3 regions of the Burkholderia sp. FW306-1C-G01B genome follow, and region 3 is predicted to be linked to each of the others. Evidence: predicted binding sites of a transcription regulator. Region 3 holds the regulator's gene; each other region holds the start of a gene.

Region 1 (7,972 bases), on a different contig from region 3:
GTGATGACCTTCGTGTCCTTGTTGATCAGAATCGACATGTATTTTGACCTCTGTTCGATTGGCGTCGCGTATCTGCCGCGCCGCCATGCGTATTCGATAGCGTTACTTGCCTGCGGCAGCCGCGACGACCTTCTGCGCAGCTTCTTCCATGCTGTCCGCCGAGATGATCGGCAGGCCCGAGTCGGCCAGCATCTTCTTGCCGAGGTCCTCGTTCGTGCCCTTCATGCGCACGACGAGCGGCACCTTCAGGTTCACGGCCTTCGAACCGGCGATCACGCCTTCCGCGATCACGTCGCAGCGCATGATGCCGCCGAAGATGTTCACGAGGATCGCCTTCAGGTCCGGGTTCTTCAGCATCAGCTTGAACGCTTCCGTGACCTTCTCGGTCGTAGCTCCTCCGCCGACGTCCAGGAAGTTCGCCGGCTCGCCGCCGAACAGCTTGATGGTGTCCATCGTCGCCATTGCCAGGCCCGCGCCGTTCACGAGACAGCCGATGTTGCCGTCGAGCGAGATGTACGCGAGATCGAACTTCGACGCTTCGATTTCAGCCGGATCTTCTTCGTCCAGATCGCGGTACGCGACGATTTCCGGATGACGGAACAGCGCGTTCGAGTCGAAGTTGAACTTCGCGTCGAGTGCGATGACCTTGCCGTCGCCGGAGACGTTCAGCGGGTTGATTTCAGCCAGCGACGCGTCGGTTTCCCAGAATGCCTTGTACAGGCCTTGCAGGATCGCGCGCGCTTGCGGAATCGACGCGGCCGGCACGCCGATCTTCGCGGCGAGGTCGTCGGCCTGGGCGTCCAGCAGGCCCGTCGACGGCTCGACGATGACCTTGTGGATCAGTTCCGGGTGCTTTTCGGCGACTTCTTCGATGTCCATGCCGCCTTCGCTCGAACCCATCAGCACGATCTTCTGCGAGATGCGGTCGACGACGAGGCTGACATACAGTTCCTGCTTGATGTCGGCGCCTTCTTCGATCATCAGGCGGTTGACCTTCTGGCCTTCCGGACCGGTCTGGTGCGTGACGAGCTGCATGCCGAGGATCTGGTTCGCGTATTCGCGCACCTGCTCGATCGACTTCGCGACCTTCACGCCGCCGCCCTTGCCACGGCCACCCGCGTGAATCTGAGCCTTGACGACCCACACCGGGCCGCCCAGCTCTTCTGCCACCTTGACGGCCTCGTCCACCGAGAACGCCGGCTTGCCGCGCGGTACCGCGACTCCGAATTTCCGCAGGATTTCCTTACCCTGGTACTCGTGAATCTTCATGCGTGATTCCCTTCAGTCTGAGAGTTGGATGAAAAGTCGCTTAGACGCTTCTTCGAATGATTTCCGTTCATTCCTTCGTGCCGTCCCTGACGGGCATGTCGTCGACAGGCACGTCCGGCCGGCTCGCGCCATACCAGCGCGGGTAGTACTGCCGCACGACCTCGCCGTCGAACCGCAGCGCACGGCAGCGGCCGAGCTGGAAAGGCGGTTCGTCGCGCACGCCGTCGTGATCCGGCCCTTCGCCGCCCTCCTCGCGCACGTTCCACACGTCACCGGCGAACGCCTGGATCGCTGCCGTCGGCAGCACGGCGCACAGTTCGGTGAGATGGGAGCAGCCTGCGACACCGGACAGCAATCGGTTCGCATCGCGGCGGAAGTGGCGGAAGAGATTGAGCCCGATGAGGGCCCGATAGGCGGGAGGGGCGGATTGACACTGACCGGGATAGGGCACCCATTCCGAAGACGCTTCGGCGTCGACGACATTGAGTTCACGATCGATAGTCACGCGCAGCCAGAGTTCGTGGATCGGCAGGCCCTGGGGCCGGATGCCCGACGCAAGCGCGACATCGCGCGGCTTGTGGTCGGTCAGGCAGGCTTCGATGTCCCACAAGCCGTCGCCGCGCTCGTAAGCTTCCGCTCGGATTGCGCGTCGATGTCGCAACTGACGGGGCACGGGCTCGGATAGCGGCATGCTGGAGGTTGAGGCCGAAGAGGAAAACCCACGGATTTTAGCATATTGGGTATGTGAGACAGTTTGACGCGACGGCGGGTATTCCCGCCTGTCCGGGAGCGGTTGCGTTGCAGCAAAATCGCGCGCCGCGCGCGCGACCGGAGCGCTCAATCGTCGATCGGGAAATCGTCGCCGACCTTCAGCAACTTCACGATGGTCGCGCTCGAGAAGCCGCGCGCGGCGAGAAAGCGCGCCTGCTTCGCCCGCTCGGCCGGCGTTTGCGGCAATGCACCGAATTTCTTGCGCCAGACCGCCTGCGCGCGCGCCCATTCGGTCTCGCGCAGCTGCGCGTTCACTTCCTCGACGAGCGTGTCGCCGACCGCATGACGCTTCAGCTCGCTGACGATGCGCGCGACACCGACGCGCGACGCACGCCGATGCACGAGGCTCTCGGCGAAACGCGCGTCGGACAGCCAGCCTTCCTTCTCCAGCGCATCGAGCACCGGTTCGACGGACTCGTCTTCGCCGACATACGGCGCGAGCTTGCGCGCGAGTTCCGTGCGGCTGTATTCGCGCCTGGACAGATAGCCGAGCGCGCGGCCCTTCAACGAACGCGGCGGCTTCGACGACTTGCGTTTGCCGGCGCCCGGATCGTCGCCGGAGGCAGCGCTTGAAGCAGCGCCGGACGCACGGCGCGTGCGGCGCGGATGCTGGCTGCTGCGCGTATAGACATCTTCCCTGGCAGGTGCCGACGCATCGGATGCGCGATCGCCCGGGAAGCTGACGCCGGACACACGACGGCGGGACCGGTCGTGCGCGTCGAACGATTCATCGTCATCGAACGGATCGTCCGGCGCGGTTATCTCAAACGAAACGAGGGCATCGTCAGATGCCCTCGTCGCGGTGCGGTTCGCGGCGTTGCTGCCAGCGACCCGCCGGTCGGCGCCCGAGGATCCGGCTCGCCGGCCGGAGCGACCCGCCATTTCGGGCGCGTCGCTCTCCTCCGGCTCGCCAGCCTGACCTCGGCGCCCGACCATCACTCTTCTTCGTCCATCGCCTCGGCTTCGTTGCCTACGCCATCGGGCATTGCGACGACGCCGAGCGATTCGCGGATGCGGTTCTCGATCTCGCGGGCGATTTCCGGATTCTCACGCAGGAATTCACGCGCGTTGTCCTTGCCCTGGCCGATCTTCTCGCCGTTGTAGCTGTACCAGGCGCCTGCCTTGTCGACGATCTTCGCCTGCACGCCGAGGTCGATGATCTCGCCCTGGCGCGAGATGCCCTCGCCGTACAGGATGTCGAAGATCGCTTCGCGGAACGGCGGCGATACCTTGTTCTTGACGACCTTCACGCGGGTTTCGTTGCCGATCACTTCGTCGTTCTTCTTGATCGAGCCGATCCGGCGGATGTCGAGACGCACCGACGCATAGAACTTCAGCGCGTTGCCGCCCGTCGTGGTTTCCGGGTTGCCGAACATCACGCCGATCTTCATACGAATCTGGTTGATGAAGATCACGAGGCAGTTCGTGCGCTTGATCGTGCCGGTCAGCTTGCGCAGCGCCTGCGACATCAGGCGGGCCTGCAGGCCCGGCAGCGAATCGCCCATCTCGCCTTCGATTTCGGCCTTCGGCACGAGCGCCGCGACCGAGTCGATGACGATCATGTCGATCGAGCCCGAGCGCACCAGCGCATCGGTGATTTCCAGCGCCTGCTCGCCGGTGTCCGGCTGCGAGATCAGCAGTTCCGGCACGTTCACGCCGAGCTTCGCCGCGTACTGGACGTCGAGTGCGTGCTCGGCGTCGATGAACGCGGCCGTGCCGCCGATCTTCTGCAGTTCGGCGATCACCTGCAGCGTGAGCGTGGTTTTACCGGACGATTCCGGACCGTAGATCTCGACCACCCGACCGCGCGGCAGGCCGCCGACGCCGAGCGCGATGTCGAGCCCCAGCGAACCCGTGGAGACGACCTGGATGTCCTCGGCCACCTCGCCGTCGCCCATCCGCATGATCGACCCCTTGCCGAACTGCTTTTCGATCTGCGCGAGTGCGGCCGCCAGCGCCTTGCTCTTCTCGGCGGTCATCCCGGAGCCCTTCTTGCTTTCTTCCATGAATCGTCCTTTGCTATGATGAGCAGCGTCTGTTAAAGGCGCGCCCGCTTTCAAGCGCCGCCCACGAATGCAGACACTGTATAAAAAAACAGTGTTTTATGCAAGCCCGCAATGCAGGGCGTTGTACACGAATAACTTCGGAGACAGCCGCGCCGGCGCGAACACCCTGCCGGCCATCGGTCAGCAACATGCGAATTCTCATCGCCGAAGACGACAGCATACTCGCGGACGGCCTCACCCGGTCACTCCGCCAATCGGGCTATGCGGTCGACCACGTGAAGAACGGCGTCGATGCCGATACGGCGCTGTCGATGCAGACATTCGACCTGCTGATCCTCGATCTCGGACTGCCGAAAATGTCCGGGCTCGACGTGCTCAAGCGCCTGCGCGCCCGCAATTCCAACCTCCCCGTGCTGATCCTGACCGCCGCCGACAGCGTCGACGAGCGCGTGAAGGGCCTCGATCTCGGCGCGGACGATTACATGGCCAAGCCGTTCGCACTCAACGAACTCGAAGCGCGCGTGCGCGCACTGACCCGGCGCGGCGCGGGCGGCGGCCCGACCGTCGTGCGGCACGGCTCGCTCGCGTTCGACCAGGTCGGCCGCATCGCGTACGCGAACGATCACGTGCTCGATCTGTCCGCGCGCGAACTCGGCCTGCTCGAGGTGCTGCTGCAGCGGATCGGCCGGCTCGTATCGAAGGAGCAGCTCGTCGACCATCTGTGCGAATGGGGCGAGGAAGTCAGCAACAACGCGATCGAAGTCTACGTGCACCGGCTGCGCAAGAAGATCGAACCGAGCGGCGTCCGGATCTCGACCGTGCGCGGCCTCGGCTATTGCCTCGAAAAGGCCGCGCCCGCCGCGCCGGCCGACACCACAGCGCCCCAGCCCGCGACGGCCGGCACGCCGCTGCGCTGAAGCCGCGCGTCGCCGCGATGGCCACGCCGGCCCATTCCCGCCACCCGACCGGCGCGCCGTCGTCGGCCGCCGACGATGCGCGCGACGCGCGCTACGAGAACCCGTTCGCGCCGCCCGACGAAACCGATGCGCCCGAGGCGCCGCGCCCGCGCTCGCTGTTCGGCGAAATCCTCGACTGGATGCTCGCGCCGCTGCTGCTGCTGTGGCCGATGAGCATCGCCGTCACCTATCTCGTCGCGAAGACGATCGCGAACGGCCCGTTCGACCGCGCGCTCGAGACCAACGCATACGTGCTTGCACGCCAGATCCACCCGGTGAACGGCGTCGCCGAGCTGACGCTGCCGGAGCAGACGCGCGACTTCCTGCGCGCGGACAACGTCGACAGCGTTTACTTCCAGGTGCTCGGCGCGCGCGGCGAGCTGGTCGCGGGCGAAGCCGACATGCCGCTGCCGCGCGACGAGGACCGCCCGCCGCCGGGCGTCGTCGTGTTTCGCGACGACCTGCTGCGCGGCAACGACGTGCGCGTCGCGTATACGACGGTCGCGCTGCCGCAGGCGAACGGCACGCAGCCCGTGCTCGTGCAGGTCGGCGAGACGCTCGACAAGCGCAACGCGCTCGCGAACGACATCATCAAGGGCGTGATCCTGCCGCAATTCGTGATCCTGCCGCTCGCGATCCTGCTCGTCTGGTTCGGGCTGTCGCGCGGGCTCGCGCCGCTCAACGCGCTGCAGGCGCACATCCGCGCGCGGCGGCCCGACGACCTGTCGCCCGTCGAGGCGCAGCGCGCGCCGCCCGAGATCGAGCCGCTCGTCACGTCGTTCAACGACCTGCTCGCGCGTCTCGAACAGAACATGGCGCTGCAAAAGCGCTTCATCGCCGACGCCGCGCACCAGATGAAGACGCCGCTCGCGGGCCTGCGCACGCAGGCCGAATTCGCGCTGCGCCACCCCGTCCCGCCCGACGTGCAGCGCTCGCTCGAGCAGATCGCGACGAGCTCCGAGCAGGCCGCGCGGCTCGTCACGCAACTGCTTGCGCTCGCGCGCGCCGAGAACCGCGCGAGCGGGCTCACGTTCGAGCCGGTCGAGATCGCCGCGCTCGCGCGGCGCGCGGTGCGCGACTGGGTGCAGGCCGCGCTCGCGAAGCGGATGGATCTCGGCTACGAAGGCCCGCCGGACGACGCGCCGCTCGATGTCGACGGCAACCCGGTGATGCTGCGCGAGATGCTCGGCAACCTGATCGACAACGCGATCCGCTACACGCCGGAAGGCGGCCGGATCACGGTGCGCGTGCGCGCCGATCGCGCGGCGCGGCTCGCGCATCTCGAAGTCGAGGACACGGGGCCCGGCATCCCGGCCGCGGAACGCGAGCGCGTCGTCGAGCGCTTCTACCGGATCCTCGGCCGCGAAGGCGACGGCAGCGGCCTCGGGCTCGCGATCGTGCGAGAGATCGCCACGCAGCACGGCGGCACGCTGACGCTCGACGATCACGTCTACCAGCAGGCGCCGCGCCTCGTCGGCACGCTCGTGCGCGTCAGCCTGCCGCTGGCGGAAACCGCTCCGGATTAACCCTGACGCGCACCGCGGCAACGCGCCGCGATCGTGCCGAAACCGGCGTTTTGCCGGACGTTCGCATCACGATCGTCACGCGAAGCACCCGATTCGGCACGGGTTAACGCGCAGTCGTTTTGTGCGCGCGAGTCAGTGCGCCGTAAGTTTCCGTGCCAATAATCGTCGACAGGCCCGCCCACCCAAGGCGGCCGCATATCTATATCAAGGGACTTGGAGACGATTCATGGCAACGTTAGGCGGGCAAATTTCGCACGCGCCGATGACGGGCGAAGAGAAAAAGGTGATCTTCGCGTCGTCGCTCGGGACCGTGTTCGAGTGGTACGACTTTTACCTGGCCGGCTCACTCGCGGCCTACATCAGCAAGAGCTTCTTCTCCGGCGTCAATCCGACCGCCGCATTCATCTTCACGCTGCTCGGCTTCGCGGCCGGCTTCGCGGTGCGGCCGTTCGGCGCGATCGTGTTCGGCCGGCTCGGCGACATGGTCGGACGCAAGCACACGTTCCTCGTGACGATCGTGATCATGGGCCTCTCGACGTTCGTGGTCGGTTTCCTGCCCGGCTATGCGTCGATCGGCATCGCCGCGCCGGTGATCTTCATCGCGATGCGGCTCCTGCAGGGCCTCGCGCTCGGCGGCGAGTACGGCGGCGCGGCGACCTATGTCGCCGAGCATGCGCCGGCGAACCGGCGCGGCTTCTACACCGCGTGGATCCAGACGACCGCGACGCTCGGCCTGTTCCTGTCGCTGCTCGTGATCCTCGGCGTGCGCACGTTCATCGGCGAGGAAGCGTTCGGCAACTGGGGCTGGCGCGTGCCGTTCGTCGCATCGATCGCGCTGCTGGCGGTGTCGGTGTGGATCCGGCTGCAGCTGAACGAATCGCCGGTGTTCCTGCGCATCAAGGCGGAAGGCAAGACGTCGAAGGCGCCGCTGACCGAAGCGTTCGGCCAGTGGAAGAACCTGAAGATCGTGATCCTCGCGCTCGTCGGCCTGACCGCCGGCCAGGCCGTCGTGTGGTACACGGGCCAGTTCTACGCGCTGTTCTTCCTCACGCAGACGCTGAAGGTCGACGGCGCAAGCGCGAACATCCTGATCGCGATCGCGCTCCTGATCGGCACGCCGTTCTTCCTGTTCTTCGGGTCGCTGTCGGACAAGATCGGCCGCAAGCCGATCATCCTCGCGGGCTGCCTGATCGCGGCGCTGACCTACTTCCCGCTGTTCAAGGCGCTCACGCACTACGCGAACCCGCAGCTCGAGATCGCCACGCAGAAGGCGCCGATCACCGTCGTCGCCGATCCGGCCACCTGCTCGTTCCAGTTCAACCCGGTGGGCACGTCGAAGTTCACGAACTCGTGCGACATCGCGAAGAGCGCGCTCGCGAAGGCCGGCCTGAACTACGAGAACGTCGCGGCACCGGCCGGCACGATGGCCGAAATCAAGGTCGGC
Region 2 (7,972 bases), on a different contig from region 3:
TTTCCTCGAAGCGCGCGTCGTTCATCTTTCCCGTCCGGTAGATCACGAACGGCGGCAGCACATCGAAACCCGGGTAATACAGAATCCCGTGATGAATCGGGAACAGCACGTCGTCGATCGGCCCGTTGATGCCGCGCGGGCTGTAGTGCGATTCCCAGCCGCCGGTCGTCACGATTACCATCGCACGCTTGCCTGCCAGCGAGCCCTCGCCGTAACGGTCGCCCCAGTGCTTGTCGGAATGTTCTCCGACGCCGTATGCGAAACCGTACGCATACACGCGCTCGACCCAACCCTTCATGATCGCCGGCATCGAGAACCACCACAGCGGAAACTGCAGGATCACCGCGTCGGCCCACTTCAGCTTGTCCTGTTCGCGCGCGATATCGTCGCGTTGCGTGCCCGTCTCGAATGCATGCTTCGAGTCGAGCGCAGGATCGAAGCGCGCATCGGGCGCGCGATCGGTCACGTCGCTCGCATCGAACGCCGCCTTCCAGTTCATCGCATACAGGTCGGTCACCTGCACGGTGTGGCCGGCCGCTTCGAGATGCTCGACGGCAAAGTCGCGCAGCGCGCCGTTCAGCGAACGCGGTTCGGGATGGGCATAAACGATCAGCACATTCATGTTCGTCACTCCGTTGATTGAATGGCTGCAGGATGCCCCCGCCGAAGGTATATTTGAAATGAATTCCTGATATTCCAGGTATAGCCATGAATAATCTCAGGCGACTCGATCTGAACCTGCTCGTCACGCTGGACGTGCTGCTCGCCGAGCACAACGTCACGCGCGCGGCCGAAAGGCTGAACATGTCGCAACCGTCAGTGAGCGTGCAGTTGCAGAAACTGCGCGACCTGTTCGGCGATCCGCTGCTGTTGCCGGGGCCGCGCGGGATGCGGCCGACCGCGCGCGCGGAAGCGCTGCGCGAGCCGCTGCGGGACGCGCTCGAAGCCGTCGAACGCGCGGTGGTTCCGGCCACGCCATTCGATCCCGCGACCGCGACGAACACGTGGCGCGTGGCCGCGACCGACTACGGCGAATCGACGATCGTGCTGCCCGCGCTGAACACGCTGCGGGCGGCCGCGCCCGGTACGCGGCTGGCGGTCGTCGAACTCGTGCCGCCGCGCATCGAGCAGGACGCCGAGCGAAACGGCATCGACCTGGCCTTTCATACGACCGAGGGCTCGCCGCCAGGCATGCGGCGCCTGCCGCTGTTCGTCGAGCGTTACGTGCTCATCGGCCGAGCCGGGCATCCGAAGCTGAAGCGGCGCCCCACGCTCGTGCAGTTCGGCATGCTCGAACACGTGATCGTGTCGCCCGACGGCGGCGGCTTCTTCGGCGTGACGGACGAAGCGCTGGCGAAGCTCGGTGCCACGCGGCGCGTCGTGCTGTCCGTGCCGCATTTCCTGTTCGTGATGTCGGCCGTCGCCAGCACCGATCTCGTCGCGATGCTGCCCGAGCGGCTGGTGCGCGACGTGCCCGCGCTGCGCGTCGTGGAAGCGCCGGTCGAGGTGCCCGGTTATGAAATGTCGATGCTGTGGCACGAGCGCGTGCATCGCGATCCCGCGCATCGGTGGCTGCGGGAAACCATCGCGGAATCGGTATAAGCCGAATGCGGCCCACGGAATCGGCGCGACAACGAGCGGGCAGCGCTCGCATATCGGCTTCCATCGGCTTTCCGACATCCGCCCCCTGCCCGCGCCGGCAAGATTCTTCATCCGGGACTTGAAACCGCCTCGAACACTGTATATATTTACAGTGCTTTTGCACCATTTGACCCGAATTCCGTCATCCACAGACGGACGGACTTTTGTGAGGCGACCATGTTCCAGTCATCCGCATTCGATCCCGAGCAACCCGGCTTCAATCCCGTCCACTTCGAGCGCGCCGCGCAGCGGGCGGTCGTCGATCTGCAGCGTGTCGTCGGCGGCCCCGCGCAGCGGGCGCTCGGCCTGCGGCGCCGCACCCATCCCGCCGCCGTCCGCACGATGAGTTGGCAGGCGCTGCTGAACGTCGAAGAGCTGGCCTTCTCGAATGCCGGCTTCCTGAACCGCAACGATCCGACCGTCGTCGACGCATTCATCCGGCTGCGCGACAGCAGGCTGGTCGCCGCGGACGTCGAGGAACCGGTCGACTGGCGTCGCGATGACGACGACCTGCCGGCCGTCTACCTGATCGTCAAGGCGATGCTCGAAGCGGAAGAGGAAGAAAGGGCGGAAGCGGCCTGAGCCGCACCGGCCGATCGCGGTCTGCCGGGATCGCGCGCCACGTTGCGTGTCGACGCGGTACGCGCGGGTCGTCAACGCCATCCTGCGCGCGCGAATCGGCGTATCGGATGGAAAACCACGGGCCGTCGCGCGGGCAAACCACCGCCACGCGACGACCGTCGAAACGAACGTCGAACCGCCTGCCCGTTACAGCCGCGCCGCGAGCCGCGCGCCCTGATCGATCGCGCGCTTCGCATCGAGTTCGGCGGCCAGTTCCGCGCCGCCGATCAGGTGCACCGAGCGCCCGGCCGCCTGCAGCGGCGCGAGCAATGCGCGCTGCGGCTCCTGCCCCGTGCAGAGCACGATCGTGTCGGCTTCGATTACTTCGTGATCGGTGCGCTGTTCGCCGTACGACACGTGCAGCCCGCGCGCATCGATCAGCTCGTAGTTCACGCCGCCGATCATCTTCACCTGCTTCATCTTCAGCGTCGCGCGGTGAATCCAGCCGGTCGTCTTGCCGAGCCCCTTGCCGAGCGGCGCGGCCTTGCGCTGCAGCAGCGTCACTTCACGCGCGGGCGCCGCGACCTGAGCCCGGGTCACGCCACCACGCGTCGCGGCCGGGTCGGTCACGCCCCACTCGGCCTTCCACTCTTCCAGATCGAGCGCCGGCGACTCGCCCGCCTGCACCAGATACTCGGCGACATCGAAGCCGATCCCGCCCGCGCCGACCACCGCGACACGCCGGCCGACCGGCTGCTTGCCGGCAAGCACGTCGATATAGCTGAGCACATTCGGCCCATCCTGCCCGGGGATCTTCGGGTCGCGCGGCGCGACGCCGGTCGCGAGCACGATCTCGTCGTAGCCGCCCGCGATCAGGTCGCTCGCCTCGACGCGGCGGTTCAGGTGCAGATTCACGCCGGTCAGCTCGACCTGGCGGCCGAAGTAGCGCAACGCTTCATGAAACTCTTCCTTGCCCGGAACCTGCTTCGCCATATTGAACTGGCCGCCGATCTCGGCTGCGCCGTCAAACAGGTCGACCTGATGGCCGCGCTGCGCGAGCACGGTCGAGCACGCGAGCCCGGCCGGCCCCGCGCCGACCACCGCGATGCGCTTCGGCTGCTGCGCGGGCGTGTATTTCAGCTCCGTCTCGTGGCACGCACGCGGATTCAGCAGGCACGACGCGATCTTGTTCTTGAACGCGTGGTCGAGGCACGCCTGGTTGCAGCCGATGCAGGTGTTGATCTCGTCGGCGCGGCCCTGCGCGGCCTTGACGACGAACTCGGCATCCGCGAGCAGCGGGCGCGCCATCGACACCATGTCCGCGCAGCCATCTGCCAGGATCTGCTCGGCCACTTCCGGCCGGTTGATCCGGTTGGTCGTCACGAGCGGAATGCCGACCTCGCCCTTCATCTTCTTCGTCACCCACGCGAACGCGCCGCGCGGCACCGACGTCGCGATCGTCGGCACACGCGCCTCGTGCCAGCCGATCCCCGTGTTGATGATCGTCGCACCCGCGCGCTCGACGGCCTTCGCGAGCTGCACGGTTTCGCTCCAGTCGCTGCCGTCCGGAATCAGGTCGAGCATCGACAGCCGGTAGATCAGGATGAAATCGCGGCCGACCGCTTCACGCGTGCGCTCGATGATCTCGATCGGCAAGCGGATGCGGTTCTCGTACGAACCGCCCCACTGATCGGTGCGCTTGTTCGTATGCATCGAGATGAACTGGTTGATCAGGTAGCCCTCGGAGCCCATGATCTCGACGCCGTCGTAGCCGGCTTCGCGTGCGAGCTTCGCACAGCGGACGAACGCGCGAATCTGCCGGTCGACACCGCCCGCGCTCAATTCGTGCGGCGCGAACGGCGAAATCGGCGACTTGATCTTCGACGGCGCGACCGCGAACGGGTGGTAACCGTAGCGGCCTGTATGCAGGATCTGCAGTGCGATCTTGCCGTCCTCCGCATGCACGGCGCCGGTGATCTCGCGATGCCGCCGCGCGGCGGCCGACGTCATCAGCGTGCCGCCGAACGGCTTGGTCCAGCCGGCCACGTTCGGCGCGAAGCCGCCTGTCACGATCAGGCCGACGCCGCCGCGTGCGCGTTCGGCGAAATATTCGGCGAGCCGCGGCAGCGTCTTGCGGCTGTCCTCGAGGCCCGTGTGCATCGAGCCCATCAGCACGCGGTTCTTCAGCGTCGTGAAGCCGAGATCGAGCGGCGCGAGCAGATGGGGAAAGGGGGTCGTCATGGTGATCCTGCCGGTAAGCGATGCCTGCCATCGTAGGCGCGCGCCGCCTTGAACGTGAGGGGGCAAACAGCCATAATGCTTGTCATTTCCGGCCAAAACGACATGACCTCCCCACTCGCCAAGGACCGCCTCGGGCTGCGCCGGCCGACGATTCCGGTCGCCTATACGCGCCTGCTGCTGCAGGCGCTGGCCGCGCGCGGCGTCGACCTGGCCGCCGTGCGTGCCGGCACGGGCCTGCGCGACGCGGTGCTGGCCGAACCCGACGCGCGCGTCGCGCCGTCGCAATGGGGGCGGCTCGTGCTCAATGCGATCGAGATCGGCGGCGATCCGGGCATCGGGCTCGCGTTCGGACTGCTGCTGAAGCCGACCGTGCACGGCTTTCTCGGCTATGCAACGCTGACCGCGCGGGACATCCGCGAAGCGCTGTCCGTCACGCAACGCTACTTCCGGATGCGCAACCGCCAATATCGGCTGACTTATGCGGAAGACGAACGCGGCGCGACGCTCGAACTGCACGGCGTGCAGGCCAGCCCGGTGCTGCAGCATCACGTGATGTTCGAATTCGTGCTGACCGGGCTCGCGCAGAACATCTCGCAATGGGCCGGGCGCGCGTCGCCGCCGATCGCGCTGCAATTCATGTGGCCGGAGCCCGCGTATTTCGAGCGCTATCGCGACCAGTTGCCGCCGGTCGAATTCGGCTGCTCGGCGAACGCGCTGTGGATTGCACGCGACGTGCTCGACTGGCCGCTGCCGCTCGCCGACGAAGTCGCGCACCGGCAGGCGCTCGTGCAAGTCGAGCGCGAGTATGCGCAGGTTCGGCAGGAGGAAGGCGATCTGGTCGAGCGCGTGCGCGCAGAGCTGGCGAGAGCAACCGGCGTTTATCCGGGGCCCGAAACACTCGCCGACGCGCTGCTCGTGTCGACGCGCACGCTGCGGCGCCGCCTGGAGGAAGCCGGTTCGAGCTATCGGCAATTGCTCGACGAAGCGCGGTTTCGCGACGCGAAGCAGTTGCTCGCCGCATCGGATCTCGACCTGAAGACGATCGCCGAGCGGCTGCAATTCACCGATCCGGCGAATTTCACGCGCGCGTTCCGGCGCTGGGCCGGGCAGACGCCGAGCGCGTATCGGGAAGCGGCCGGCAGACCGTCACACGAGTAAATCGGCTGGCTGACACGCGACGCATCAACCTCCGACGTAAATCCGCGCGCCGCCGTCCCCGTCGCCCGCGTCGATCCGCACCTCGCCGGTTGCGGCGACGATCGCGTCATACACGTCATCGGTCACGCATACCACCGGCACCGCGATCGCATACAGCTCGGTGGCCACGATCGCGCCGATCGAGATGATCAGGTCGCGCTCCTTCAGCACGATCGCGACGGGCCCCGTGCCGTTGCGCACGGCTTCCGCGAGCACGCTGCTGCTCGAGCTCGAACCCTTCGCGTGCGGCATCACCATCACCTTGCCGGCGAGACTCGCGCCGGCCTGCGGATGCCCGCGATCGACGATCCTGCCCGCGCCGGAATCGTAGCCGCCCCAGAAGCTGAGCGGCTTGTCGAGCACGAACGCGCTCGCGCATGCGCTGCCCGGCACGAGCGTGTCGCCCATCAGTATTTTGCCCGTCGCTTCAATCATCGAATCGCACCTTTCCTTCGTACGCCGAACGCACGCATTCGCGCATGCTGCCGTATGCGACCGTCACGCCGATGTTCGCGGGCGCATACGACGCCCATTTCCCCGAGTTGGTCATTACCAACCCCGACAGTTGCTTCATCACCGGTGTGATGTACGTGCAGGTATCGACGACGATCTGGATGCCGCGCGCGGCGAACTTGTCCGCGAGGCCGGCTTCGCCCAGCTCCCACAAAATGAAGCGGCTCGTGTTCACGTAGAAATCGCAGGCCGGCTTGCCGTCGAACGCTTCGAGCAACGTATCGAGCGTGCGGAATTCGGCCAGCGAGAAATGCGGTGTGCCGAGCGCCACCGCGACGAGCGCGTCGCCGGCCGCGCCGTGGTTCAGCGTGCGGCGAATCTCGTCGAGATCGGCCATCGCGACGTCGACCGTGCATTGCGCCGCGCGGCCGTGCAATGCGGCATCGAGCGTCGGCGCCTCGGGCGTCACGCCCACCGCATGGAATAGCGCGACGGCCCCGCTCGATGCGGCAGCCGCGCCGAGCGCCTTGAGTTCGTCTTCGGTGGTATCCGCCGGCAGCCCGACGATCGCTGGCACGATTGCGCCCGCGATTTTGCCGATCAACAAGCCGAGCGCGGCGAAATAGATGTCGCGCGACGGCAGGCGGCTGAAGTCCGGCGCGTTGAACACAATCCGCGCGGCGCGGTTCGTTTCGACATGCAAGCCCGCATACGGTGCGCGGCCGGTAATCGCGGCGGCCAGATCGAGAAAATCGCCGTACCGGCTTGTGCGCGCGCCGAGCACCGAGTTCGCGAACACGATCGCATTCGATTCGGCCCACGCGATCTGCTCGCCTTTCGCGGGACGGCTCTTCAACTGATACGGCGCGCACGTGAAACTCGATTCGCAGCCGAGCTGCAAATGCGCGTCCATCAGGCGCTGCGCATCGCGCTGGATCGTGCGGTCGCCGTGATACAGCTCGGGATGAATCAGGTCGAGCGAACCGACGTTCAAGGTGGTCGGCACCGCGACCTTCGCGCCCGTATCGACGAAATACTCGACGAAGTCGAGACTGGTCTGGCCGTGATAAAGACAGCCGTCGATATGTGCGGACGTGATGTCGATCAGGTGCGGCGCGGACATCACTTCCGCCGTGCGTGCGACGATCCGCATCGCGCGCGCGACGCCGTCGCCGAAATCCCCGCGCAACATCGCGTCGTCGCGGTCGCTCAACTGCAGCATCGGTTGCTCCTCGTGACTCGTGCCGGCGACGCCGGCCCGTGAAATCCGTCAGAGGACTCTACAACTGGAAATAAAAACTGTCCAGATCATCGCCAATCCGGGCAATTTAAAAACCAATTTTCGGTCATGGATGCCATGACTCCGCGCTTCGAACTCCGCTGAAACTGCCAATGGCTCGAATTCCGCTCCAGTTTGTCGCAACGCGCGAGCCACCTGCTGCCCGCCTAGCGTTCCGCGGTCAGGCTGAACAGTTCATCGCGCAGCGCCTTCGCGCGCCCCTGGCCGAACTGCGTCTCGAATTCGTCCTGCGCGGCCTGCCACGCGACCAACGCCCGCGCGAACGTGCGCTCGCCGAGCTTCGTGAGGCTCAGCGCATGTGCGCGCGCATCGTGCTCGGACGCGGCCGTCGCGACCAAACCGTCGCGCTGCAACGGCTTCAGCGCGCGCAGCAGCGTCGTGCGATCCATCACGAGCGTGTCGGCCAGTTCGCTCATCAGCAGGCCGGGGCGACGCGTCAAATTCGCCATGATCGAAAACTGCGCGGGCGTGACGCCGACCGGGGCCAGATGGCGTTCGTACAATTGCGTGACGAAGCGCGCCGCCTGACGCAGCGCGAGGCAGTTGCACGCTTGGGCAATCTGGTTGTCGTTCATGCTC
Region 3 (7,972 bases):
TCACGTTCGGCAGCGTCACGCGGCGGAAGATCTGCCAGCCCGACGCGCCGAGCACGCGCGCGGCTTCTTCCTCGTCGGTGCCCTGCGCCTGCATCAGCGGAATCAGCTCGCGCGCGACGAACGGGAACGTGACGAAGATCGTCGCGAGCACGATGCCCGGCACCGCGAAGATGATCTGCACGTCGTGATCCTGCAGCCACGGCCCGAGCCAGCCCTGCGCGCCGAACAGCAGCACGTACACGAGGCCCGAGATCACCGGCGACACGGAGAACGGCAGGTCGATCAGCGTCGTCAGCAGCGCCTTGCCGCGGAATTCGAACTTCGCGATCGCCCACGATGCGCACACGCCGAATACGAGATTCAGCGGCACGGCGATCGCGGCGACGATCAGCGTGAGCTTGATCGCCGCCCATGCGTCGGGATCGGCCAGCGATTCGAGATAGAAGCCGACGCCCTTTCTCAGCGCCTCGACGAACACCGCGGCGAGCGGCACGACGAGGAAGAACGCGAGGAACACCAGCGCGATACCCGTGAGCAGCCAGCGCACGACGCGCGACTCGCTGACGGGGTCGAGCCGGTTCGCGGCGCGTCCTTGCGCGGCCGACGACGGGGTTTTCAGCACGACGGTGGCCTTCTGGCTCATTGCTGGCCTCCTGCCGCGGTTGCGGCGACGGTCGCGGGCGCGGGGCCGCTTGCGCCCTTGCCGGACGAGCCGCGGCTCGTCCGGCGCTGCAAATACCATTGCAGCGTGTTGATCAGCAGCAGCATCAGGAACGACACGACCAGCATCACGACCGCGAGCGCGGTCGCGCCCGCGTAGTCGTATTGCTCGAGCTTCGTGATGATGAGCAGCGACGTGATCTCGGATTTCATCGGCACGTTGCCGGCGATGAAGATCACCGACCCGTATTCGCCGAGCGCGCGCGCGAACGCCAGCGCGAAACCGGTCAAGAGCGCCGGCAGCACGGCCGGCAGCACGACGCGGCGGAACGTCAGCCAGCGCGATGCGCCGAGGCATGCGGCGGCCTCTTCCTGCTCGCGCTCGAAATCCTCGAGCACCGGCTGCACGGTGCGCACGACGAACGGCAGCCCGATGAAGGTCAGCGCGACCAGCACGCCGGCCGGCGTGAACGCGATCTTGATGCCGAGCGGCGCGAGATACTGGCCGACCCAGCCGTTGGTCGCGTAAACGGCCGCAAGCGAGATGCCGGCGACCGACGTCGGCAGCGCGAACGGCAGGTCGACGATCGCATCGACGAGGCGCTTGAACGGGAACGTGTAGCGCACGAGCACCCACGCGACGAGGAAGCCGAACACGGCGTTGATCAGCGCGCCGCCGAGCGCGGCCGAGAACGTCAGCCGGTACGACGCGAGCACGCGCGGCGACGTGACGGCGGTGACGAACTGGCCCCACGACAGCGTCGCGGTTTTCAGGAACGTGGCGGCGAGCGGAATCAGCACCACGAGGCTCAAATAGGCCACCGTGATGCCTAGCGTCACGCCGAAACCGGGCAGCGCGCTCGGCTTGCGAAAGGTGTACGTCGTCATCGGATGCTCTTGCTGGATCGATGCTGCTCATGGGCCCGACGCAAACGCCGGCGCGATGAATTGCGCCGGCGGCCCGTCGGGGATGCGGCGCGCTGTCGTGGCGCGCCGCTGTCGTTATGGCGTTACTGCGGCTTGTAGATCGAGTCGAACACGCCGCCGTCCGCGAAATGCGTCTTCTGCGCATTCGTCCAGCCGCCGAACGTGTCGTCGACCGTGTACAGCTTCAGCTTCGGGAACTGCTTCGTCAGTTCCGCCGGCACGCTCTTCGAACGCGGCCGGTAATAGTTGCGCGCCGCGATCTCCTGGCCCTGCGGGCTGTACAGGAAGTTCAGGTACGCGTCGGCCAGCTTGCGCGTGCCCTTCTTGTCGACCACCTTGTCGACCACCGCGACGGGCGGCTCGGCCAGGATGCTCACCGACGGCACGACGATCTCGAACTTGTCGGTACCGAATTCCTTGACCGACAGGAATGCCTCGTTTTCCCATGCGATCAGCACGTCGCCGATCCCGCGCTGCACGAAGCTCGTGGTCGCGCCGCGCGCGCCCGAATCGAGCACGCCCGCGTTCTTGTAGAGCTTCGTGACGAACTCCTTCGCCGTCTGCTCGTTGCCGCCCGGCTTGTGCACCGCATACGCCCACGCGGCCAGGTAGTTCCAGCGCGCGCCGCCCGACGTCTTCGGGTTCGGCGTGACGATCGAGATGCCCGGCTTGGTCAGGTCGTCCCAGTCCTTGATCCCCTTCGGATTGCCCTTGCGCACGAGGAACACGATCGTCGACGTGTACGGCGACGCGTTGTCGGGCAGGCGTTTCTGCCAGTCCTTGTTGACGAGCCCCTTGTTCGCGAGCGCGTCGATGTCGTACGCGAGCGCCAGCGTGACGACGTCGGCCTGCAGGCCGTCGAGCACCGAGCGCGCCTGTGCGCCCGAGCCGCCGTGCGACTGCTTGAAGTTGACCGTCTCGCCCGTCTTCGCCTTCCACTCCTTGCCGAACGCCTGGTTGAAGTCCTGATACAGCTCGCGCGTCGGGTCGTACGACACGTTCAGGAAGGTCGTATCGGCCTGGGCGTGTGTCGCGACGCCCAGCGCCGCCGCCGCGCCCAGCGCGAGTGTTGCGATCAGGCGGCCCATTCCGCCCGCCAGCCCCGTATTGCGCTTCGCCATCCTTGGTTCTCCAGTGTTGTCGGTATTGCGATGTCGGGCCAGTCTAGCGAACGGCTTACATGATTAAAAATAATCGTTCCTCATTTTTTAATACTCAAAAGTGCTAACGCATACGGGATGGACGGTTGCGGCAGATGAACCGGCGTCCGGACGTCGCGAAATCGCGCCGGAACCGGCGCGATCGCGTCGAACCTCAAGTAACGCTTGAAATTCGCGAAGTACTGTATAAAAATACAGCTCACTGTCTATCCATACAGTTGAGCCATGACCAAACTCACCGCCCGTCAGCAGCAAGTGTTCGACTTGATCCGTCGCGCGATCGAGCGCTCCGGATTCCCGCCCACCCGTGCCGAGATCGCGGCCGAACTGGGCTTCAGCTCGCCGAATGCAGCCGAGGAGCACCTGCGCGCATTGGCGCGCAAGGGCGTGATCGAGCTGGCCGCCGGCGCATCGCGCGGCATCCGCCTGCTCGGCATCGACGACGCCCCGCACCAGTTCACGCTGCCGCACGCCGGCCTGATGCAACTGTCGCTGCCGCTCGTCGGCCGCGTCGCGGCCGGTAGCCCGATCCTCGCGCAGGAGCACATCTCGCAGCATTACGCGTGCGATCCCGCGCTGTTCTCCAGCAAGCCCGACTACCTGCTGAAGGTGCGCGGCCTGTCGATGCGCGACGCCGGCATTCTCGACGGCGACCTCCTCGCCGTGCAGAAGCGCACGGAAGCGAAGGACGGCCAGATCATCGTCGCGCGTCTCGGCGACGACGTCACGGTCAAGCGCCTGATGCGCCGGCCGGGCGGTCTCGAGCTGATCGCGGAGAACCCGGATTACGAAAACATCTTCGTCAAGGCCGGCAGCGCGGAATTCGCGCTGGAAGGCATCGCCGTCGGGCTGATCCGCTCGGGCGAACTCTGACATTCCGTCTCGCTGAGGAGAACATCATGGAACGCCTTGCCCGTCTGCTGCCTTTCCGTCAATTCGGTCGCCTGCGTCATCTGCGCGGCCGCACGCCTTGCGCACCGCTGTCCGCGGCAGCGCCTGTGAAAGAAGAAGTCGCAGTCGAACGGCAGGCGTCCCTGCTGCCGTCGGCGCTCCCCGCTTTCGCGCGGGTATCGCTGAATGCCGGCCTGAATCATGCGGAACCCGCGCGCCGCGCGCCGGTGCGCGTCTATCACGGCCGGTCGCGCCTGATCATGGTCGGCACGATCGATGCCGTGTGCCGGATGATCGATCGCTGCATCGCGGAGGAACGATCGGCCGCGCAAAGCGGTCTCTGATTGCGGAACATTCCCGCACCGGAGGAAACGTGACTGGATCTTCGGGCCGCACATGGCGGCTCAAGTCCCTGCTGATCGCCGTACTGGCCGTCGCCGTCATTGCGGCGATCGGTTATGCATACGCATCGCCATACGTCGCGCTCGGTCGCCTGAAATCGGCGATCGATTCGCGCGATGCGCAGGCCATCAGTGAATATGTCGATTTTCCGTCGCTGCGCATCAGCCTGAAGCAGCAGGTCACGGAAGAGTTGATGCGCCGGATCGACGCGGTGAAGAAGGAGAATCCGCTCGCGGTGATCGGGGCGCTGATCGGGTCCGCACTGATCGGCCCGATGGTCGATGCGTACGCGACCCCGGAGGGCGTGGCCGCGCTGATGAGCGGATTGCCGCCGCGCGGCAATCCGGGCGAGCGTCCGCCCGAATGGTCGAATCTGCCGCAAGGCAATGCACCGGCCGACACGCCGGCCGCACCGCCGGTCAATCCGGCTCCGGCAAGTGCAGCTGTTCCAGCCAGTAACGCGGCCGCTACGGCTGCGTCATCGCCGGCACCGGCATCTGCCGCGCCGGCCAGCGCGAACGATGCAACGCACACGCCGCATCAGCAGCAAACCAGTGCCGGCTACCGGAATGTCGATGAATTCGTCGTGACCTACCAGCGCAGCGCCGATGGCACACGCTATGCGGCAGTATTCCACCGCTTCGGGCTGTTTTCGTGGAAGTTGTCCGCGATCGACCTGCACGCGTAGCCGGTCGCGCGCGACGCCCGCGCCGCGGATGCAGTGCGGCGCCTGACCGGTGCGAATCGCCGGTCAGGCGACCATTGCGTCATTGGATCATTTGCCGCTCGCCGTGGCCGCTTCACGCTCGCGCGCGATTTCGGCCTTCTGCTCCTCCGCCGACGAACACGCAACCAGAATGCTGCAGTTCACGCGATCGAGCAGTTGCGTATTGCCCGACCCCATCCACCATCTCGATAGCCCGCTGCGGCACCGGTGGCCGACGACGACGAGGTCGACCTTCAGCTCCGACGCGAGATTCGCGATTTCGTCGATCGGATAGCCGAACGCGAAATGGCCTTCGGCCTGCACGCCGCGCTCGCGCAGCCAGTTCACGCCTTCCTGCAGGATTTCGCGCGCGGTTTCCTCGAAGCGGCCGCACGCGACGTCGGTCAGCAAACCCGCGCTTTGTGCAATGCTCGAACGCATGTCGACGACCGACAGCAAGTGCGTTTCGGCCTTCAGGTCCATTGCGAGATTGGCGCCGCAACGCAGTGCCTTGCGCCCTTCGAGCGAGCCGTCGTAACACAGCAAAATCTTGTTGTAGCTAGCCATGAAACCTCCCTATCGCGACAACGAGCCTACGCATTCATCATGGTGCGCCGCAATTCAGGACGCAAGGGATGGAAAACGCTGATTCGCCCCGCTCGGCGCGTGCGCGATGATGCGGTGCACGATCGGTGCACACTTGCATCGCACCGTGCAGGCCTGCCCTGAAGAGACGCAGCCGATGCACTAGAATGGCTCGTTCGTATTCCAGCAGGCCATAACGTGCCGGCGTTGCGCGCTTCGGTCATGCCCCTGTGACCCGCATTCGTCCGATCCGTTCGCCAACCGGCCACGCATCGGGCGGCGGAACGCACCCGCTTACAACGACAACATGCCCATGTCCGTCGCACCGATCGATCTCCGCAACGTCGAAAAGCGCTATGGCGACAAACTCGTCGTCAACGGCCTGTCCTTCAACGTACAGGCCGGCGAATGCTACGGCCTGCTCGGGCCGAACGGCGCCGGCAAGACCACTACGCTGAAGATGTTGCTCGGCCTCGCGTATCCCGATGCGGGCACCATTTCGCTGTGCGGCGAACCTGTTCCATCGCGAGCGCGGCATGCGCGCCAGCGTGTCGGCGTCGTCCCGCAGTTCGACAATCTCGACCCCGACTTCACCGTGCGCGAGAACCTGCTCGTGTTCAGCCGCTATTTCGGGATGTCGGCTCACGCTGCGCGCGCGCTCGTGCAGCCGCTGCTCGAATTCGCGAAGCTCGAGAACAAGGCCGACGCGAAGGTCGGCGAGCTGTCGGGCGGCATGAAGCGCCGCCTCACGCTCGCCCGCGCGCTCGTCAACGATCCCGACGTGCTGGTGCTCGACGAGCCGACGACGGGCCTCGATCCGCAGGCGCGGCACCTGATGTGGGAGCGGCTGCGCTCGCTGCTCGCGCGCGGCAAGACGATCCTGATCACCACGCATTTCATGGAAGAAGCCGAACGCCTGTGCGACCGCCTGTGCGTGATCGAGGAAGGCCGCAAGATTGCCGAAGGCGCGCCGCATGCGCTGATCGAATCGGAGATCGGCTGCGACGTGATCGAAATCTACGGGCCCGACCCGGCCGCGCTGCGCGACGAGTTATCGGCGTTCGCGAAGCGCACCGAGATCAGCGGCGAGACGCTGTTCTGCTACGTGAGCGACCCGGAGCCGCTCAGCGCACGACTCAAGGGTCGCTCTGGGTTGCGCTATCTGCATCGCCCGGCCAATCTGGAGGATGTATTCCTGCGACTCACGGGCCGCGAAATGCAGGACTGATCGACCATGGACGTCCGCAACTATTCCGCCACCGCACCTTCGGCACCGCCGCGCGAATCACGCTTCGCGATCGCGATGCCGGCGAACGCAACCAACTGGGTCGCCGTATGGCGGCGCAACTATCTCGTCTGGCGCAAGCTCGCGCTCGCGTCGATGTTCGGCAATCTTGCCGATCCGATGATCTATCTGTTCGGGCTCGGTTTCGGGCTCGGCCTGATGCTCGGCCATGTCGACGGTGTGTCGTATATCGCGTTCCTCGCAGCCGGCACGGCCGGGTCGAGCGTGATGATGTCCGCGAGCTTCGAATCGATGTATTCGGGCTTCTCGCGGATGCACGTGCAGCGCACCTGGGAAGCGATCATGCATACGCCGCTCGCGCTCGGCGACATCGTGCTCGGCGAGATCGTCTGGGGAGCCAGCAAGGCCATGCTGTCGGGGGCTGCGATCATGCTCGTCGCGGGTGCGCTCGGCTATGCGCAGTTTCCGTCGATGCTCGCGGCACTGCCCGTGATCGCGCTCGCGGGCCTCGCGTTTGCCAGCGTCGCGATGATCGTCACGGCGCTCGCGCCGTCCTACGATTTCTTCATGTTCTATCAGACGCTCGTGCTGACGCCGATGCTGCTGCTGTCGGGCGTGTTTTTCCCGATCACGCAGTTGCCGCCGGTCGCGCAGCACGCCGCGCATGCGCTGCCGCTCGCGAACGCGGTCGAGCTGATCCGGCCCGCGATGCTCGGCCGGCCCGCGACGGACGTCGCGTTGCACGTTGCGGTGCTCGCCGGCTATGCGGTCGGCGGATTCCTGCTGTCCGCGTGGCTGTTCCGGCGGCGGATGATGCGCTGACGGCCGGCGCGCGCAGCGCCGGCTTCATGCGGCGACGTTACTCGTCGTCGTCGCTCCACGGAATCTCGACGTCGGTCAGGAACGCGACGGTCGCGAGCGGGCCGCCTTCCTGGCGGCCGAGCTTGCCGTCCGCGCGATGCCATTCGACGCGGAACTGCGTGCCCGGATCGTCGGCGATCAGATAGACCGAGCGCAGCTCTTCCTTGTCGGCTTCATCCACCGGGCCGTCGAACGACACCAGCATCTTCTGCGGCCACACCCCGTTGACGGGATCGTAAATGCGGTCGCCCTGCGGAATGTCGATGCTGGCGTCGACGCCGATCGTTGCGGAGGCCTCGATGATCATCGTGCCGAGTGCGTTCAGCACGGCAGTCGCCCGCGCGGAATTGGCCTGGCGGATCGCGAGATCGCCGCGCGTCAGCGCCTTTTCGAGTCGAGGATGAATCTTCGGTTGGGTCATGCGTTTTCCTGTTTGCTTCTTGTAAAGGGCGCCGCACGCGTGAAGCCGCGGCGCCGGATGAATACGACGATCGCGCCCGCCCGGCGCGCCGCTCGCGCGCGTCAGAACCCGAA

What was found. Region 3 encodes LexA, which represses DNA repair genes until DNA is damaged. Its sites were predicted from a motif close to ACTGTATNNNNATACAGT; they were not measured.
Region 1: a site for LexA is predicted at 4,122-4,139, ahead of recA (recombinase RecA). Genes of this name have one in related genera too.
Region 2: a site for LexA is predicted at 1,738-1,755, ahead of AC3WLY_RS00510 (DUF2471 family protein). Genes of this name have one in related genera too.

The regions. Positions count from the first base shown of each region.
Region 1 is NZ_JBYSWZ010000011.1:134,406-142,377, reverse strand. It holds gene sucD (succinate--CoA ligase subunit alpha) at 1-38, opposite strand, end outside; gene sucC (ADP-forming succinate--CoA ligase subunit beta) at 103-1,269, opposite strand; gene AC3WLY_RS22405 (DUF2889 domain-containing protein) at 1,337-1,960, opposite strand; gene recX (recombination regulator RecX) at 2,107-2,976, opposite strand; gene recA (recombinase RecA) at 2,976-4,046, opposite strand; gene AC3WLY_RS22390 (response regulator transcription factor) at 4,235-4,963, shown strand; gene AC3WLY_RS22385 (sensor histidine kinase N-terminal domain-containing protein) at 4,981-6,528, shown strand; gene AC3WLY_RS22380 (MFS transporter) at 6,755-7,972, shown strand, end outside.
Region 2 is NZ_JBYSWZ010000001.1:117,224-125,195, forward strand. It holds gene AC3WLY_RS00500 (NAD(P)H-dependent oxidoreductase) at 1-622, opposite strand, end outside; gene AC3WLY_RS00505 (LysR family transcriptional regulator) at 709-1,602, shown strand; gene AC3WLY_RS00510 (DUF2471 family protein) at 1,819-2,223, shown strand; gene AC3WLY_RS00515 (2,4-dienoyl-CoA reductase FMN-binding domain-containing protein) at 2,410-4,443, opposite strand; gene AC3WLY_RS00520 (AraC family transcriptional regulator) at 4,519-5,601, shown strand; gene AC3WLY_RS00525 (aconitase X swivel domain-containing protein) at 5,626-6,075, opposite strand; gene AC3WLY_RS00530 (aconitase X) at 6,068-7,315, opposite strand; gene AC3WLY_RS00535 (MarR family winged helix-turn-helix transcriptional regulator) at 7,540-7,968, opposite strand.
Region 3 is NZ_JBYSWZ010000022.1:39,939-47,910, reverse strand. It holds gene cysW (sulfate ABC transporter permease subunit CysW) at 1-643, opposite strand, end outside; gene cysT (sulfate ABC transporter permease subunit CysT) at 640-1,548, opposite strand; gene AC3WLY_RS32615 (sulfate ABC transporter substrate-binding protein) at 1,671-2,708, opposite strand; gene lexA (transcriptional repressor LexA) at 2,973-3,620, shown strand; gene AC3WLY_RS32605 (hypothetical protein) at 3,647-3,982, shown strand; gene AC3WLY_RS32600 (DUF2939 domain-containing protein) at 4,012-4,728, shown strand; gene AC3WLY_RS32595 (universal stress protein) at 4,816-5,313, opposite strand; gene nodI (nodulation factor ABC transporter ATP-binding protein NodI) at 5,645-6,559, shown strand; gene AC3WLY_RS32585 (ABC transporter permease) at 6,566-7,399, shown strand; gene AC3WLY_RS32580 (hypothetical protein) at 7,437-7,859, opposite strand; gene AC3WLY_RS32575 (permease) at 7,961-7,972, opposite strand, start outside.